DNA from 3 places in the Bacillus tuaregi genome. Region 1 is predicted to be linked to each of the others. Evidence: riboswitches for the same ligand, from Rfam matches in the RefSeq annotation. Region 1 holds a riboswitch; each other region holds the start of a gene.
What was found. Region 1 has a riboswitch for cobalamin ahead of cobT (nicotinate-nucleotide--dimethylbenzimidazole phosphoribosyltransferase). Riboswitches for the same ligand answer to the same signal wherever they lie in the genome.

Region 1 (5,497 bases):
TCACTCATTGGTGCTAATAGTGGAAGAGTACGATTTAATTCTACTGATTCATATGCAATAGCTGTTACGCCAGACTCCTTAAGCGCTTTTGCTAATGGAGCCTCTGCTGCAAGATGTAAATATGTGAATAGGATTAAGCCTTGACGGAAGTATTTGTATTCGCTTTCAAGAGGCTCCTTAACTTTCATAATCATTTCTGATTGTGCCCAAACGTCTGCAGCATTATCAATGATTTCTGCCCCTGCATTTTTGTAATCTTCATCGGTGAAAAGGCTTCCAATTCCAGCGTTAGTTTCGATTATAACCTTATGTCCGGCATTTATATAAGATACAACCCCAGCAGGTGTTAATGCTACACGGTTTTCGTTATTCTTAATTTCCTTAGGTACTCCAATAATCATTGTAATGCCTCCTTGAGTCGTTGATGTATTGTTATTTTGCTTACAAGGTAATCATAATCTAATTGATAGTTTTTTTCATTGTTTTAAAAAGAAAAGATAGATAGAGTTTTTTGTTCAATCACACAAAATGTTAACGTTTTCACAAGGGCGAAAGCACTAGAATTCTCCAAATTTATGGAGAATTCTAAACGTACCCATCAGATATCCATACCAATTTCTGCAAAGGTCGGCATCCTTTTCAGCATCTGACAGGCAGCTTCTATAATCGGAAAGGCTAATGCAGCTCCGGACCCTTCACCTAAGCACATATCCATTGCTAGCATTGGTTTCACTCCTAATAGTTCACTGGCCCTTTTAGCTCCTGGCTCCTGTGAAGCATGTGAAGCAATTAAATAGTCCTTTACCCGTGGTTCAATCCCTGTAGCAATGATAGCTGCGATTGTGGAAATATAGCCATCGACTACAACAGGAACACGGTTAGCGGCCGCTCCTAGCATCACACCTGCCATACCGCCAATTTCCAAACCACCCACCTTTGCTAATACATCAATAGCATCATGGGGGTTTGGCTCGTTAATAAGTATAGCTCTCCTAATTACCTCCGCTTTGTGCTCAATCCCCCCCTTGCCTAATCCTGCCCCTCTCCCAGTGATCCCTATTGGATCACAATTTAGTAATACAGACAATATCGCCGTACTTGGTGTCGTGTTAGCAATCCCCATTTCACCTGTTCCAAGGATTTGAGCACCTTTAGCCATTTCGTCATTGGCGATTTCAATGCCTACTTCAATCGCTTTTACTGCCTCTTCCCTTGTCATGGCAGGGCCTTTTGCCATATTCTCTGTCCCGTTTTTTACCTTTCTCAGAATAATCCCCACATCAGGCGGCAGCTCACTTTTTATACCTATATCAACCGGGACAATGCGCGCACCTGATACCTGTCCAATGACACAAACACCTGTAAGTCCCTTGGCAAAATTTAGAGTCTGTGCAACGGTAACCTCCTGCGGATTATTCGTTACGCCTTCCTCATAAACCCCATGGTCACCCGCCATAACAATAATTGCCTTCTCGTCAAATGAGGGTTCCAAATTTTTTGTAATACCCGCTAGCTGCACGGCCAAATCCTCCAGCTTCCCTAAGCTCTTCGCCGGCTTAATCAGATTATCTACTCTTTCCCTCGCTAAGGTTGTGATTCCATGGTCCAAGCACTCAATCTTCTCAAGTGTTTTCTGTAATAATGACATTCTCTTCATCCTCCTTAAATAAAAAAGCCTGCAGCTTATTTGAATACCAAATAAACTACAGACTTTTCCATCATCTATATCCATCAAAGCAAACAGGCAGGTCTCCTGGCTTAGGATCATCACTTCATCAGCCCTTCCCAGAGGTATACTCCAGTGGCATTTCCAATGAAACTCCCCATTACAGTGGCGGGACCGCTGGAGACTCTCACTCCATTCCCTATTCTCCCTAAAAGGGCACCCAATGCTTTTATGCACTTTTTCATCCAATAACATAACAAGGATTTCTGCTATCGTCAAGATGCAGATGAACTGGTCTATTTAATTTTTTTATACAGCTTCTGACTTACACTTAGCTCTTCATATGAATCACTTATTTCCAAATAGTAGAGTGATTCCTTATCACCAAGACCAAGAATACCAAACATGCCTAGGCTTTCGTAAAAAAGCTTATGCACTTTTTTTTGCAAGCCTTTATTAAAATAAATTAGGACATTCCTGCACAGAATCACATGAAAGGTATTAAAGGACCGGTCTGAGACAAGATTATGCTGAGCGAATACGACATTTTTGGTTAAAAACGGATCAAATTTTACCCCATTCGTTGTTACACAGTAATAATCTGAGAAGGCTTGCTTGCCTCCAGCCTGGATATAATTATTCGTATATTTCTTCATATTTTCGATTGGAAATAATCCACTCTTAGCAGTTTTCAGTACGTTCGGATTGATATCAGTTGCATAAAGCTTGGCATTTTCATAGAGACCTTCCTCATGCAGCAACATGGCCATTGAATACACTTCTTCCCCTGTCGAACAGCCTGCATGCCAAATTCTAATCGATGGATACGTGCGTAATAATGGTACAACCTTTTCTCTAAATGCTCTAAAAAAGAGAGGGTCTCGAAACATCTCTGTGACATTGATGGAAAAATCAGCAATAAATCGTTGTAAACAGGCAGCATCATGAAGGATCTTTTCAAGCAGCCCTGTGATACTGGTCAATTTTTCAGCATGAACCCGATGCCAGACTCTCCTTCGAATCGAAGGATAGGCATAATCACGGAAATCATATCCGCACCAATCATAGACACCCTTTAATAACAATTCAATTTCGATTTTTTCTAATTCACCTTCGGAACCCTCATCAATTGATAATATACTAGTATCCATTGAATTGATCATTCACATACAGTATCCCTTCTTCTTTAATATAGCCAGACCTTTATCAAGGAAATAAGCTTCTCAGGGTCAATTGGCTTTACAATATAATCCGAGGCCCCGGCTTCCAAGCACTTCTCCCGGTCATTTTTCATTGCCTTCGCTGTCAGCGCAATAATCGGCAGCTCCTGAAATCGCTGTATCTGTCGGATTCTACCAATCGCCTCATAACCATCCATCTCAGGCATCATAATATCCATTAATACTAAATCAATTTCCGGGATTCTCTCTATCATTTCTAGACCCTCGATACCATTTTCAGCAAAGCTGACATGCATCCCGTTCAATTCAAGAATACTAGAGAGTGCAAATACATTTCGAACATCATCATCGACAAGGAGAATTTTTTTCCCTTGTAGACCGGAAGGAATACTAATAGCTTTACTTACAGCTACTTCCTGACTGATATTATGTTGGTCGCTTTCCTGTAGAAACAATGCCAGCTCTTCCTTTAAGCGCTGTGGTGATAGCTCGTTTTTAATAATAATACTGTAGGCGTATTTACTTAATTGTATTTCTTCCTTTGAGGTGACATCACGTCCAGTATAAATGATGACTTTTACTTTATTCGATTGGTCATTCTCCTTTATTTTTTCCAATAACTCAAACCCGCTTGTATCACCTAACCCTAAATCAAGAATCACACAATCAAAGCCATTCACCTTTAGTTCTTCCATTGCCTCACTGCCTGAAGAAACAGCCTTGATGATAAAATTCATTTCTCCAATCAGCTCCATTAAGCTGCTGCGTTGATTCATATCATCATCAACAATCAAAAGTCTTTTTATTTGGTTATCTTCTCTTTCTATCAGATCGACCACTGTATCTACCGTTCCACTACCTACTCCCGTATCCACGGAATCATTCTCTTCGATTACAGCTGCCGCCACTTCCTGCCTAACTATTTGTGCTTGAGCCTCAGCTTCATTCCCATCGTAGTCACCCATATAGAGCATAAAGCTACTGCCTTTCCCCTCTTCACTTTCTACTGCAATCTTCCCGCCTAAGAGTGCTGCGAGCTCTCTGCTAATCGACAAACCTAAGCCTGTTCCGCCATATTTACGGCTCGTTGTACCATCCGCCTGCTGAAAGGCTTCAAATATTAAGTCCTGCTTATCCTTTGAAATCCCAATTCCTGTATCACTAACAGAGAAAATCAGCTTATTTTGTTTACCCGTGCTTCTATCTGCCATAATGTCGAGCTTTATTTCGCCTTCCATAGTAAACTTAAAAGCATTTGACAGCAGGTTTTTAAGAACCTGTTGAATTCGGACTCCGTCGCTATAGATGGAGTCCGGCAGTCCTTCCTGAATGAAAATAGAAAAATTTAAATTCTTATCATTAGCAATCGGTCTAAAACTAGATTCTACAAAACTCACAATATCTGTCAGCTTTACATCACTCAATTGAAGCTGGGTTTTTCCTGATTCAATTTTAGCCAAGTCCAAAATATCATTAATCAGGATTAATAAATCATTACCAGAGGAATAGATTGTTTTAGAAAATTCGACCTGTTTCGCTGTAAGATTTCCTTCAGAGTTGTCCGCTAGTAGCTTTGATAGAATTAATAAACTATTTAATGGTGTACGAAGCTCATGTGACATATTTGCTAGAAACTCTGTTTTATATTTCGAGCTCAAGGCCAGTTCCTGGGCTTTCATTTCCAGCTCTGCCCTTGCCTTTTCGACTTCCCGATTCGTTCGTTCAAACCTTGTGTTCTGTTCTTCCAGGCTTTTCGCCTTTTCTTCTAAATCAGTATTCGTTTGTTCAAGCTCCTCCTGCTGCAGCTGAAGCTTTTCCTCTGACTGACGCAATGCCTGCGTTTGTTCCTCGAGCTCTTCATTTGTTGCTCTTAATTCCTCTTGCTGGCTTTGCAGTTCCTCAGACTGTGCCTGAATCTCTTCCATTAGCTGCTGCGACTTTTCGAGTGATTGAGCTAATTGAATTCTCCCCATCACACTATCTAGAATAATTCCAACTCCGTTTATTAGCTCCTCCAGAAAGCTTTGCTGTGTTTCGCTATAGGACTTAAAGGAAGCCATTTCCAGAACTGCTTTCACGTCTCCCTCAAATAAGATTGGCAGTACATATAATTGGAGGGGAGTCGCATGTCCCAGTCCTGACGAAATCCGCACATAATCTGCTGGCACATCCGTCAAAATAATCGGAGTTTTTTCCAAAACCACTTGACCAGCCAGACCTTCACCTAATCGTATCGTGTTCGAAACCTGCTTCCTTTCCTTGAAAGCATAGGAAGAAACAAGCCGGTAGACCGGCTCTTGCTTTGCTTCCTCCTCAGCCTCCTTTACATATAAGACTGCATGACAGGATTCCAGCAATGGTACCACCTTTGACAGCAATATATTTCCCAAGTCTTTCACATCCTGTGATCCATTCAAGCTGGTTGTAATATCTGCCATATTTGATTTAATCCAGGTTAATTCTTGTTCTTTTGTCTTTTGTATTTCTAGTGATTCCGTCATTTGATTAAAAGAAATTGCCATTTCATCCATTTCATCATTCGAGCGGATCTCAACCTTTGTACTTAGCTCTGCCTTTCCGTTTGCTACATCGCTCATAATTTCCGACATCGAATTCATGCGGACCGTAATCGATTGGATGTTTCTGTAAA
Region 2 (5,497 bases), 820 kb from region 1:
TGAAGGAATCAGCCCGAGATGTCTTTCTGGAATTTCCATCTCCAGTTCTCGTTTCAAATAGCCAATCACCGGGATATGACATTCCAGTTCAATGGCTTTTTTAACAAGCTGAAAATGACCTTCGCTCCCCACTTTATTAGCGATGACGGCGGCAATATCGGTTTTCTCTGCAAATAATTGAAACCCCTTCACGATGGCTGCAGCACTGCGGGCCATACTTGCACAATTGACCACAAGCAGTACTGGACTATTGGTTAGGATACTAATCTCTGCCGTACTGCCTCCATTCGATTCCGGACTTTTTCCATCAAAAAACCCCATCACTCCTTCGATAATTGAAATGTCCGCTCCCCGACTTCCATAGGTAAAAATATCTAAAACGGTTTCATGCGATAGCATCCAGCTGTCTAAATTCCGTGAAGCTCGATGGGTGACAGCGGTATGATAGGATGGATCAATATAGTCTGGACCGCATTTAAAGCCTTGAACCTTTAGCCCTCGCTTGACCAATGCTGACATTAACCCAAGCGTCAAGGTTGTTTTTCCAACACCACTTCCAGTTCCTGCAATGACTATTCGATTGTTGGACATAGCCATTCCTCGGCTTTCAGCTCGTCATAGGCAGGAAATAGATGGGGATGAAGCCTAGCACCTAATTTGTGAATCCCAAGCAAGAGCTTTGGAGAGGGTCGGCAAAAAAGCGACTCCTCCATCACCCAGACTCGATTTTCTTTGATTGCCGTAAGCTCTGACCAACCGGGTCGCTTCTTAAGCAATTCGGGTTTGATTTGTTTTTCCAACACACCAACCCAAGCCATTAGGATATCATCAGGATTTCGTTTTCGTACATCCTCCCAATCCGTCATGACACTGTCCCGCTCGTCATCAGCAAAGACATTTCGCCCTCCAGCTAAATGGCTGATTTCTGTTAACCAATTCCCCCCGCCCGGAGTATATACAGGCTTTGGCCACCATTCCCAATAAAGACTTGGGCGTTGCTCTACTTTTTGTCCCCATTCTGTAAGCTGCTCCCATAATGTACCATACTTCTGGTAGGCCTCACGTGCGATCCGTTCTTGTCCCGTTGCGTTTCCCACCTCAAGAATATTATTCCCGATATCAGATAAGCTTTTGGGATTAAGGATAATAGACGGTAAGCCTCTCTCCTCCAAACCGGTTATGTTCTTTTCCATACCGGGAACCGACAACGATGCAAGTACCAAATCCGGCTGAAGCGCTTCAACCCGATCCATGTCAATATCCAAATCGGAACCGAGCCTAGGTATAGCATTGCTCTCCACAGGCAAATCCGAATAATTATCCACCCCCACAATCTCTGATGCTAAACCAATAAAGCGAAGAAGCTCGGTATTACTTGGGCATAACGATATCATTCTCATTGGAATCCTCTCTCCTCTATCTTTTTCTCGAAGGAACACTATAGATTCTGTTTCCATTATTATGGCAGAATTTTTTGACCTGAAAATTCTCTATTGGAATAGTATGCTTTAGTCCCATTTCACTCTGAAGAATGATCTGTGGCACCTGATAAACCGGGTGTTCCATGATAATCGGTGTTGTACCGTATACCCGCTGAATCAAATCAGCTCGAATGATTTTCTCTGGAGCTCCCGCCGCTACTATTCTCCCATTATGTAAAAGTAATAAACGATCACAATACAGTGCGGCAAGATTTAAGTCATGCAAAACGGCAATTACGGTCATTTTCTCATCCAACTGCCATTCTCGAATTCGGTCCATCAATACAATCTGGTGACCAATATCGAGATAGGTGGTCGGTTCATCTAGCATTAAAAGCTTTGGCTGCTGGGCCATCGTCTTTCCAATCGCGACCCTCTGTCTTTCTCCCCCACTTAGATTTTCAAGATAGCAATCTTCTAAATGAGTTAACCCCATTTTTTCAATGATTGAATCAATCAGCAATTCAATCTCATGCTTTTCCTCCCCATGCCAATTTTGAAACGGAAACCGCCCCATTTCGATAACCTCTCTTACCGTAAAACCGATGGGAGGCAGGGATTCCTGCTGCAGGACCGCCATCCATGTGGCTAGTTCTTTACGAGAATAACGCTCGATTGCCTTTCGATTTAGATCAATGATTCCGTCTGACTTATCTTCTACACCTGACAATAGCTTGAGCAAGGTAGATTTTCCACTTCCATTCGGACCAATAATCCCTAAGCATTCTCCGCGTTTGACGAAAAAGCTAATATCCTCCAGGATGACCTTGTCATTATAACGTTTGTTTACATTTTCCACCTTGATAAACACCATCAATTTCCCCCTGACATTTGCTTATTTTTCCGAAGCAAGTAAGCAAAGAATGGAGCACCCAAAAAGGCGGTGACAACCCCGAGCGGAATCTCCGTCGGACTCAGTAAAGTACGGGCAATGGTATCGGCCCAAAGGACATAAATGCTACCAAAAATAACGGACAAAGGAAGTAATAATCGATAATCTGGCCCAACAACCAACCGTACTAAATGTGGTACGACAAGTCCCACAAAGCCAATGGTCCCAACAATCGACACTGCAGCGGAGGTGATAAGGGTGGAAACGACCAAGACGATTAGCCTTGTGCGTTTAATGTTGACACCCAAATGGGCTGCCTGCCGCTCTCCTAATGAAAATAAATTTAATGTACATCCATAGGCCAGCAGCACAACGATTCCGATGGCTAAGTAAGGCAGAAGGACAAAGGTAAACGACCAGCCTCTTAAGGCTAAGCTTCCCATCAGCCAAAAGATGATTTCATTGACTACCTGATCGGACATCGACACCATGAAAGAAACAAGTGATCCAAGAAAGGCAGAAACCACAACCCCCGATAAAATGATCGTTTCTAGTTTGAATTTTCCATGTACATTGGCTAGACGTAGAACAACAAGCAAACTAATCAGCCCTGTCACAAAGGCAACGAGCGGAATGGTCCACTGACCAATAAGGATCGTATGATACCCGAATAAGATTAAGAAAGCCGCCCCTACCGCTGATCCAGAGGCAACCCCTAATGTATACGGATCGGCTAATGGATTGCGCAGCACTCCCTGAAAGCCGGCCCCAGCCAGTGATAAGCAGGCTCCAACAAGAATCGCAAGGAAAACTCGCGGCAAACGAACCTTTAAGATAATCTGCTGTGCTGATTCAGGCCAATTGGGATCCATGAAGCTTTTAACAAAAGGAACCTGGTGTAAAAGAATTCCCCAAACCTGCGAAAGTGGTAACTGAGCAGAACCAAGCGATAAACTAATAACAACGGATAGGAGAAGGAGAACGAAACACGCTCCCCCCCATAGTGCTAATCTCTTTTTCATTTTTCAATTGAACCTGGATAAATGGCTTCAGCGATTTGTTTTAGTGCCACTGTGATGCGAGGACCAGGTCTGGACATAATCATTCCTTCTATCCCTGTCACATGGCCTTCTTGAACCGCGGTAATTTTATCCCAGCCATTTCGAGATTGAATAAGCTCTTCTAAAGGTTTCCCAGATTTATCATCCACCACATTGGCAGTATAGATGATGACATCGGGGTTATCCTGGATAATCTTCTCTGCATTAATGGCGTTCCAGCCCTCTGTATCAGCGGCAATATTTACGCCTCCTGCCAATGTAATCAGTTCATCCATGAATTCACCCTTACCAACCGTCCAGCCTGGAGAAAATTCGATGTAGACTTTTTTCTTATCCTCTTCCTCTATGGCAGCAGCCGCTTCCGTTACGGTACGAATATCCTCTTTCATTTGGGCGACAAGCTCCTCCGCCTTTTCCTGTGTATCAGTAATAATCCCGATTTGAATAATATTATTTAGAATATCATCCATCTTTTTCGGCTCTGTTTTATACAATTTTAGACCTAACCCACGGAATTTTTCTGCAATATCATCCTTCATGGAAATGCCACCGACTACTAAATCCGGATTCACCGCCATAATCGCTTCTTCATTTGGCTTTGTCACACCGCCTACTTTTGGTTTGTCTTTCGCTGCTTCTGGGTAATCATCAAAATCAGATACACCATAAATTTTATCACCAAGGCCTAAGGCAAAAAGAATCTCTGTCTCGGATGGAGAGGTGGAAACAATCCTTTCCGGCGCTTGGTCAAAAGTGATTTCAACTCCTGTTGCATCCTTCACCGTAAGCGGGTAAACGGTGGCTTTCTCGTTTGTTTTCTCTGTTTCTGTTTCAAAGGTGCGGTTATTCTCACCATCCGAAGTCTCTTGCGTTGTCCCACAAGCGCTCATTATGACCATTATCCATACGGTCAAAATACATACCAATACTTTTTTCATTCCTCAATCTCTTCCCTTCGTTAATTGTTCGAGAGGAGCTTGATGTGCTGAAGTCTTTCCTTACAACGAAAAACCCTGCTTCCATTTGGAAACAGGGCGCGCGAAATCAGAATATATAAAAAACACTGATTCTGCCGATCCTTTTCCACGAAGGATTTCGTTGGCAAGCTAAATAGGCAGGTTTCCTGGCTTACGGGTTAAGTGACTTCCTCTCCTTCCCATTCCAGATTTGGAACAGTGGTACTGCGAGGTCATCCCCGAATAACAGTGGCGGGACCGCGCCGGATTCGCACCGGCTTCCCTTTTAACCTTATCAAAGATAAGGCACCTACTAGCTATGTAAGATTCAATTAGTCAAGCAATTTTCTCATCTAGTATTCTAGCACAATCGTTTCAATAATCAACTCTTTATTTTCATAGAATAGGAAAAAATGCCAGGCACCACCCATTTGTACCGAATATCATCATGGTTAAGATAAACTGAACTTTAGATTTCATTATCTTTTACAGATTTTCCGAACGGGAAAGCCCATGCAGGTCGCAGACCGTCTTTAGACATGGGATATCATATTCACAAATGGAATCTGGGATGATTCGGATTGGGACCTTTTCTAGCGTTGCCTCACACTGGCTCCCTAACATGATAAAAATTTTCCAGAAGGATTACCCCATGATCGATTTTGAATTGCTGCTTGGGGCTTATACAGAAATTGAGAGCTGGATTCTAAATGGACGTGTCGACTTTGGCTTTTTACGGCTGCCGACAAAAGCAGAGTTTGAAACGATCTTTCTAGAGCAAGACCGTTTACTGGTGGTGCTTCCGGAATACCATTCTCTTGCTGCTTGCGAAAAGCCAGAATTGATATTACAGCGGATTCCACACAAAATTATTGCGAAGGAGCTTGAAGTTCCTGCCTATAGAAATATCGGTGTTGCGATGAGGGAACATAGATCGCTGTCCCTTGCATCGAAGAAGTTTTTAGACTACTTATCCTATCGAACAGGCAACTAAAAAAAGTGCCAGGCACCATCCACAATCTGGAAGGAGCCTGGCACCTTTTATCACTCATATCTTAAGGCTTCAATTGGGCTTAGCTTGGCGGCTTTGTTAGCTGGAAGGATGCCAAAGATGATGCCGATGAAGGCAGAAAAACCGACACCAATCAGGATGACAAGCGGGCTTAC
Region 3 (5,497 bases), 1.1 Mb from region 1:
GAGAACCTATTTTCACCCAACTGGCTTGGAACGATCATAGACGATTCGTCCTGCCACAACGGTTTTCAACACTTTTGCTTCTAGAATAGCTTCTGAGGAACCTTCGAATAAATCACGATCAAAAATAGAGAAATCAGCCTCATAGCCTGGTTTAATCAGTCCCCGCTCATGCTCTTTATGAATAGCTTGGGCACTTCCAAGTGTATAAAGCTGGATGGCCTCGAAACGGGAGAGTTTTTCACCTGGTAAGTATCCATTATGGTCTTGATTGGGTTTCTTACGTTCTACAGCAGCATAAATAGTGGCTAAGGGGTCGATGTCTTCTATAGGAGCATCCGTTCCTGCTGCACACATAATTCCCCGGTCCAACAATTTTTTCCACGAATAAGCCCAGTCGAGCCGCTTGCTACCAAGACGTTGGATGACCCATGGGAAATCCGACGGAACAAAGGCTGGTTGAATATCTAATACAACCGGTAGTTTTTCTATACGTTCTACTAAATCCTGCCTTAACACACAGCAATGAATCAGACGATCTCTTTTGCCCTTAGTTGGCGGATTTTTTTCAATCACATTTAGGATTTGTTCTGCTCCTGCATCACCAATGATATGAACCGCTACAGCTTCATGATGCTTCCGTGCTATTTTCACTAGGTTCTCCACTTCTTCCTCTGTATGAATAAGCAGACCGCTGTTGTTTGGTTGATCATCATATGGCCTTGATAGAGCAGCAGTCGAACCACCTAAAGCACCATCAACAAAGATTTTCATTGCACCAGGTTCAATAAAGCCATCGACATAGGCAGGATTCGCTTCCTGCATTTCCTCGAAAACAGCATGATGGCGCAGCAATGACACTCTAAAATGTTGTTTTTCACCCACTACACGATAAAAGGCCGTTAATGGAATTGTATATTCCCCAAAGTAGTTCATGTCCTCTGTATGTCCGCCTGTTAATCCTTTCGCAAGCATATCATCAATCGCAATATGTAAGGCCTCTGTTAATGAATCAATATAGGCTTCCCCTTTCTTTGGAACTGCCTCAGTTACGGCTGTCATCGCTTGGTCATATAAAAGACCGTTTAAATTCCCTTCTCTATCTCTTCCGATTTTTCCGCCTGCCGGTGCATGGCTATCTTCATAAATCCCGCCAGCATTTAGCGCGGCTGTATTCCCTAAGATCACGTGGTGGCAAACTCTTGTTAAAAGTATCGGCTCTTCTCTTATCGCATCAAGCTCTTCTACCGTTGGAATTCTTTGATCAGAGAAAAGATTTTCATTCCATCCTTCACCAAAAAGCCAAGCATTTGTAGGAGCTGTTTCTGCCGCTGCTTTAACGAGCTTAAGCAGTTCTTCAGCCGATTTGGCCTTTCTCAAGTCAAGGCGAAGCAGCTTTTCCCCTTGAAAAATCATGTGAAGGTGACTGTCCACGAAGCCTGGATACATGGCTGCACCTTCTAGGTTAATCAGTTCATCTGCTTGTAAGTGAAGCTCGTCAAACGTCCCGACAGCAATAATTTTATCCTTTTCTAGAAGCACCGCTTCAACGACTTCATACTCCCTTTCCATTGTATAAATCTTACCGCCATACCATAGCTGTTTCATCCAAAGCTTCCTTTCCGTTGTATTTTGATACGATTATCATATGATATTCGAGTTCAAATGCACAAAACCTTTCCTTAATAAAAACATAGAAAAAACTCGTCAAAAATTATGACGAGTTTTTCGTTAATAGGGATCAGCTTCATGGCTTTTCTTAACTGCATCCTTTGTGGCTTCGTTCGCTGCAATGGAACCTTGGCCGTATTTCGATTGACCTGATTCGCGACCTGGTACCTTGTTTTCCTGCTCCATCCCTTGTAGCTCTTTCATTTTCTTTTCAATACCTTCTTTGACACGACGACCATAATCTTCATCTGCTTGTGTAAAGTGTTCAATCATGGCATCTTGAATTCGTTTATCACAGATTGCTAGGGCATCGGAAAGATTCTTAATCAATTCATTGCGCTCCCAGTCCTCGAAGCTGCGATAAGTGTGACCAGCCTGTCCGTAGTTGTTCGGGCGATCAATCGGTGCGCTCATTGCCGCCGCATTATACATTGGTTGATGCGGCGCCCGCCCTTCTGTGTTCGCCTCCTGAAGGCCGCCAAGCATGGATGGTTCATAATTAATATGTGGATCTTCCCCAGACTCTTTCGGGTCACGAATATCCATTTGGCCGCGTCGCTGATTTGTGCGGACTTCCGTTTTCGGTGCATTGACAGGAAGCTGTAAATAGTTTGCACCGATGCGATAGCGCTGTGTATCGGAGTATGAAAAGGTTCGACCCTGAAGCATTTTATCATCTGAAAAATCCATACCATCAACAAGCACACCTGTCCCGAAGGCAGCCTGCTCAATTTCTGCGTGGAAATCAGCTGGATTGCGGTCGAGCACCATTCGTCCTACTGGCAGCCAAGGGAATTTTTCCTCTGGCCAAAGCTTTGTGTCATCAAGCGGATCAAAATCGAGCTCCGGATGATAATCATCCTCCATAATCTGAACAAAAAGCTCCCATTCCGGATAATCCCCGCACTCAATCGCTTCATATAAATCCTGTGTCGCATGACCAACGTTCTTTGCTTGAATCCTGTCCGCCTCTTCCTGGGTTAAATTACGAATGCCTTGTTTCGGCTCCCAGTGGTATTTCACCAGCACTGCCTCGCCCTTGGCATTCACCCATTTATAGGTATTGACTCCTGAGCCCTGCATATGGCGGTAGGTGGCGGGAATTCCCCATGGTGAAAAAAGAAAAGTAATCATATGTGTTGCTTCAGGTGTTCGGGATACAAAATCAAACATCCTCTGTGGATGGGAAACATTCGAAGCCGGGTCGGCTTTAAAAGCGTGAATCATATCTGGAAACTTCATCGCATCGCGGATAAAGAAAATCTTCAGGTTGTTCCCAACCAAATCCCAGTTTCCATCTTCCGTATACATTTTCACCGCAAAGCCGCGCGGATCTCGTGCCGTTTCTGGTGAGTCCTTTGCTCCAGCAACAGTAGAGAATCGCACCATTAGAGGAGTCCGTTTCCCAGCCCCTGAAAATACCTTTGCCCGAGTATATTTTTCTACCGGTTCATTGCCCACTTTTCCATAGGTTTCAAAATATCCGAAGGCTCCTGTTCCTCGTGCATGTACAACACGCTCCGGAATTTCTTCACGGTCAAAATGGGATATTTTTTCAATGAAATGGTAATTCTCTAGTGTTGCTGGACCTCGGTCACCGATGGTCCGAATATTTTGATTATCAGATACTGGATGCCCCTGACGTGTGGTCAACGTCTCACGCTTTACTTCCTGTTCATTCCTATCTTTGTTCTCTGCCAAATAATAAAACCCCCTCGATATTCGTTACCCTTATATCTTGTTTGTTTTTGTAAAATTTATACAATCGGAGAGATGGTTTTTACAAAAAATACAAATTGATTTATAGGATTGATAACAAAAGTGCTTGCGTAAACTGGCATTCCTTAAACAAGCAAGAATAATCCCTGCAGAGTGACACCACAGGGATTCATGAAAAATGATTAAAAAGTGTAACGATGATGTTGCCTTATAATTTATACCAGCCTGTAAATTCGCCTTTTTCTCTAGCAATCTCCACACATGTTTCGACTGTTGGAGCTGTAATGATAAATAAACCATCGCTGAAAAAGAACCCCATTTTAACCATAAATATCCCCTCCCTTCTTCATATAAAAAGGCTGCCTCATAGGTAGTAGGCAGCCTTAGATGGAAACGTTGGGAAATGGAAAAAAACGAACGTCTCCACTTCCTAGTCCCCGAGAAAATGTTTGATTGGTTTTATGCAGGCAGGTCTCCTGGCTTCGCTTCATTCTACGATTCCCTTCCCGAGCAAGAGCACAGTGGTCATGAATCATCGTCAGCATTACAGTTGCGGGGACAGCGTCGGAATTACACCGATCTTCCCTATTAAACTACATTACGTAGTACCTTTATAAAACGAATATAAAATTGTAATTCTACCAACATTATTGTAGCATATAAAAATAGTTAAAACAATTATATATATTCTGTCAATTCATTTTTGTTGAATAATTTTTGAGGTGGTCGTTTTCAGGAACTGTTGAAATTTCATTTTTTTGACTAGAATCATGCTGCAAACAATGGCTTTTTCCTCCATCCTCCCCACTTAAAATAAGAAAATGCAAAAATGCTGCTAAAAATGAAACTAATTCCCATGCCAAGAGCAATCCCATTCTGACCTATTAAATGTGAGCAAAAAAAGGTTAGAGGATAACGAAGCAGCCAAAAGGACAGGATGTTCAGGATTAACACCTGGTACATGGCTCCTGCCGCCCTAACAATTCCATTGAGAATGAAATTGAGCCCGATAAAGGGATAGAAGAAAGCAATGATTTTTAAATAATCCGTACCGAACCTTACTGTATCGGTTTCTTTTACAAATAAAGCTGTAAGGGCTTCTGCAAATAAGTAAACTACGGAAGCAATCACTAGCATAATGATCACATTATACACCGCGCCATATAGGGCAATTTGGCGGACACGGTCCCATCGATTGGCCCCAATGTTCTGTCCTGCCATGCTGTTTACAGCCGTTCCTAATGCCATGGCTGGAATGGTAATTAAACTGTCAATTCTTTGTGAAGCGCCGAAGCCTGCCACAACTGCTCCATCAAACGAATTGACGACTGTAAGAATGGCTGTGATACCAGCATAGATGACCATCATTTGCAGTCCGGCCGGGATGCCTAATTTTAGGATCAGCCATACCTCCTCCCTGCTCGGTAGCGTAGGAATGGAAAATGGCACCAGTCTCCGGTGAAAGGTGTAAATCAATGCTAGTAGGAATGAAAACCCCTGCGCCAATACGGTCGCATACGCAGCACCTTGGATTCCCCATTGAAACACTTCGATGAACAATGGGTCCAAAACACCATTCAATACAACCGCAACAAACACAAACTTTAATGGTGTTTGACTGTCACCTAAAGCCCTAAGGACCGTTCCGATAAAATTATAGCCCATGATAAAGAGAATACCCAGGAAGTTGATGCGGAGATACAGGTTTGCTTCATGTAGCATTTCATTTGGCGTATGAAGCAGTTGTAACAGCTGTTCAGAAAAAATAAAGCCAAGTAGTCCGACCAGAATGGAGAGTGTAGCTAACAGGACAACAAAAGCATTGATGTACTTCTTTAGCCCGCTCTTATCGTTCATTCCTTTTTGCTGCGATAATATCGTTAATGTTGCATTGTTTATCCCAAGGATAAAGGCCAGAAGCGTGACCACAATCGTAGAGGAAATGGTTATCGCTCCAAGTGCATTTCCTCCTAACAAATTCCCGACCCACAGACTATCAATAAATTGGTAGGATACCTGGAGAAGATTGGTAAGCATGATCGGTCCTGCGAAAGAAATCATTTGCCTTCGAACAGAGCCCTTTGTAAAATCGTGCTGCGGCAAAACGTAA

Region 2: it holds a riboswitch for cobalamin, as region 1 does, so the genes downstream of both, BQ5321_RS12410 (ABC transporter substrate-binding protein) here and cobT (nicotinate-nucleotide--dimethylbenzimidazole phosphoribosyltransferase) in region 1, are expected to answer to the same signal.
Region 3: it holds a riboswitch for cobalamin, as region 1 does, so the genes downstream of both, BQ5321_RS13755 (catalase) here and cobT (nicotinate-nucleotide--dimethylbenzimidazole phosphoribosyltransferase) in region 1, are expected to answer to the same signal.

The regions. Positions count from the first base shown of each region.
Region 1 is NZ_LT629731.1:1,292,275-1,297,771, reverse strand. Features, by position in the region: gene ald (alanine dehydrogenase) at 1-401, opposite strand, end outside; gene cobT (nicotinate-nucleotide--dimethylbenzimidazole phosphoribosyltransferase) at 599-1,648, opposite strand; cobalamin riboswitch at 1,727-1,905, opposite strand; gene BQ5321_RS08455 (CheR family methyltransferase) at 1,963-2,829, opposite strand; gene BQ5321_RS08450 (response regulator) at 2,853-5,497, opposite strand, start outside.
Region 2 is NZ_LT629731.1:2,112,383-2,117,879, reverse strand. Features, by position in the region: gene BQ5321_RS12430 (cobyrinic acid a,c-diamide synthase CobB) at 1-591, opposite strand, end outside; gene BQ5321_RS12425 (cobalamin-binding protein) at 573-1,400, opposite strand; gene BQ5321_RS12420 (ABC transporter ATP-binding protein) at 1,417-2,295, opposite strand; gene BQ5321_RS12415 (FecCD family ABC transporter permease) at 2,295-3,335, opposite strand; gene BQ5321_RS12410 (ABC transporter substrate-binding protein) at 3,332-4,312, opposite strand; cobalamin riboswitch at 4,471-4,658, opposite strand; partial or broken gene BQ5321_RS12405 (LysR family transcriptional regulator substrate-binding protein) at 4,890-5,324, shown strand; gene BQ5321_RS12400 (ABC transporter permease) at 5,375-5,497, opposite strand, start outside.
Region 3 is NZ_LT629731.1:2,395,389-2,400,885, forward strand. Features, by position in the region: gene BQ5321_RS13750 (amidohydrolase) at 13-1,605, opposite strand; gene BQ5321_RS13755 (catalase) at 1,729-3,369, opposite strand; cobalamin riboswitch at 3,837-4,015, opposite strand; gene BQ5321_RS13760 (MATE family efflux transporter) at 4,156-5,490, opposite strand.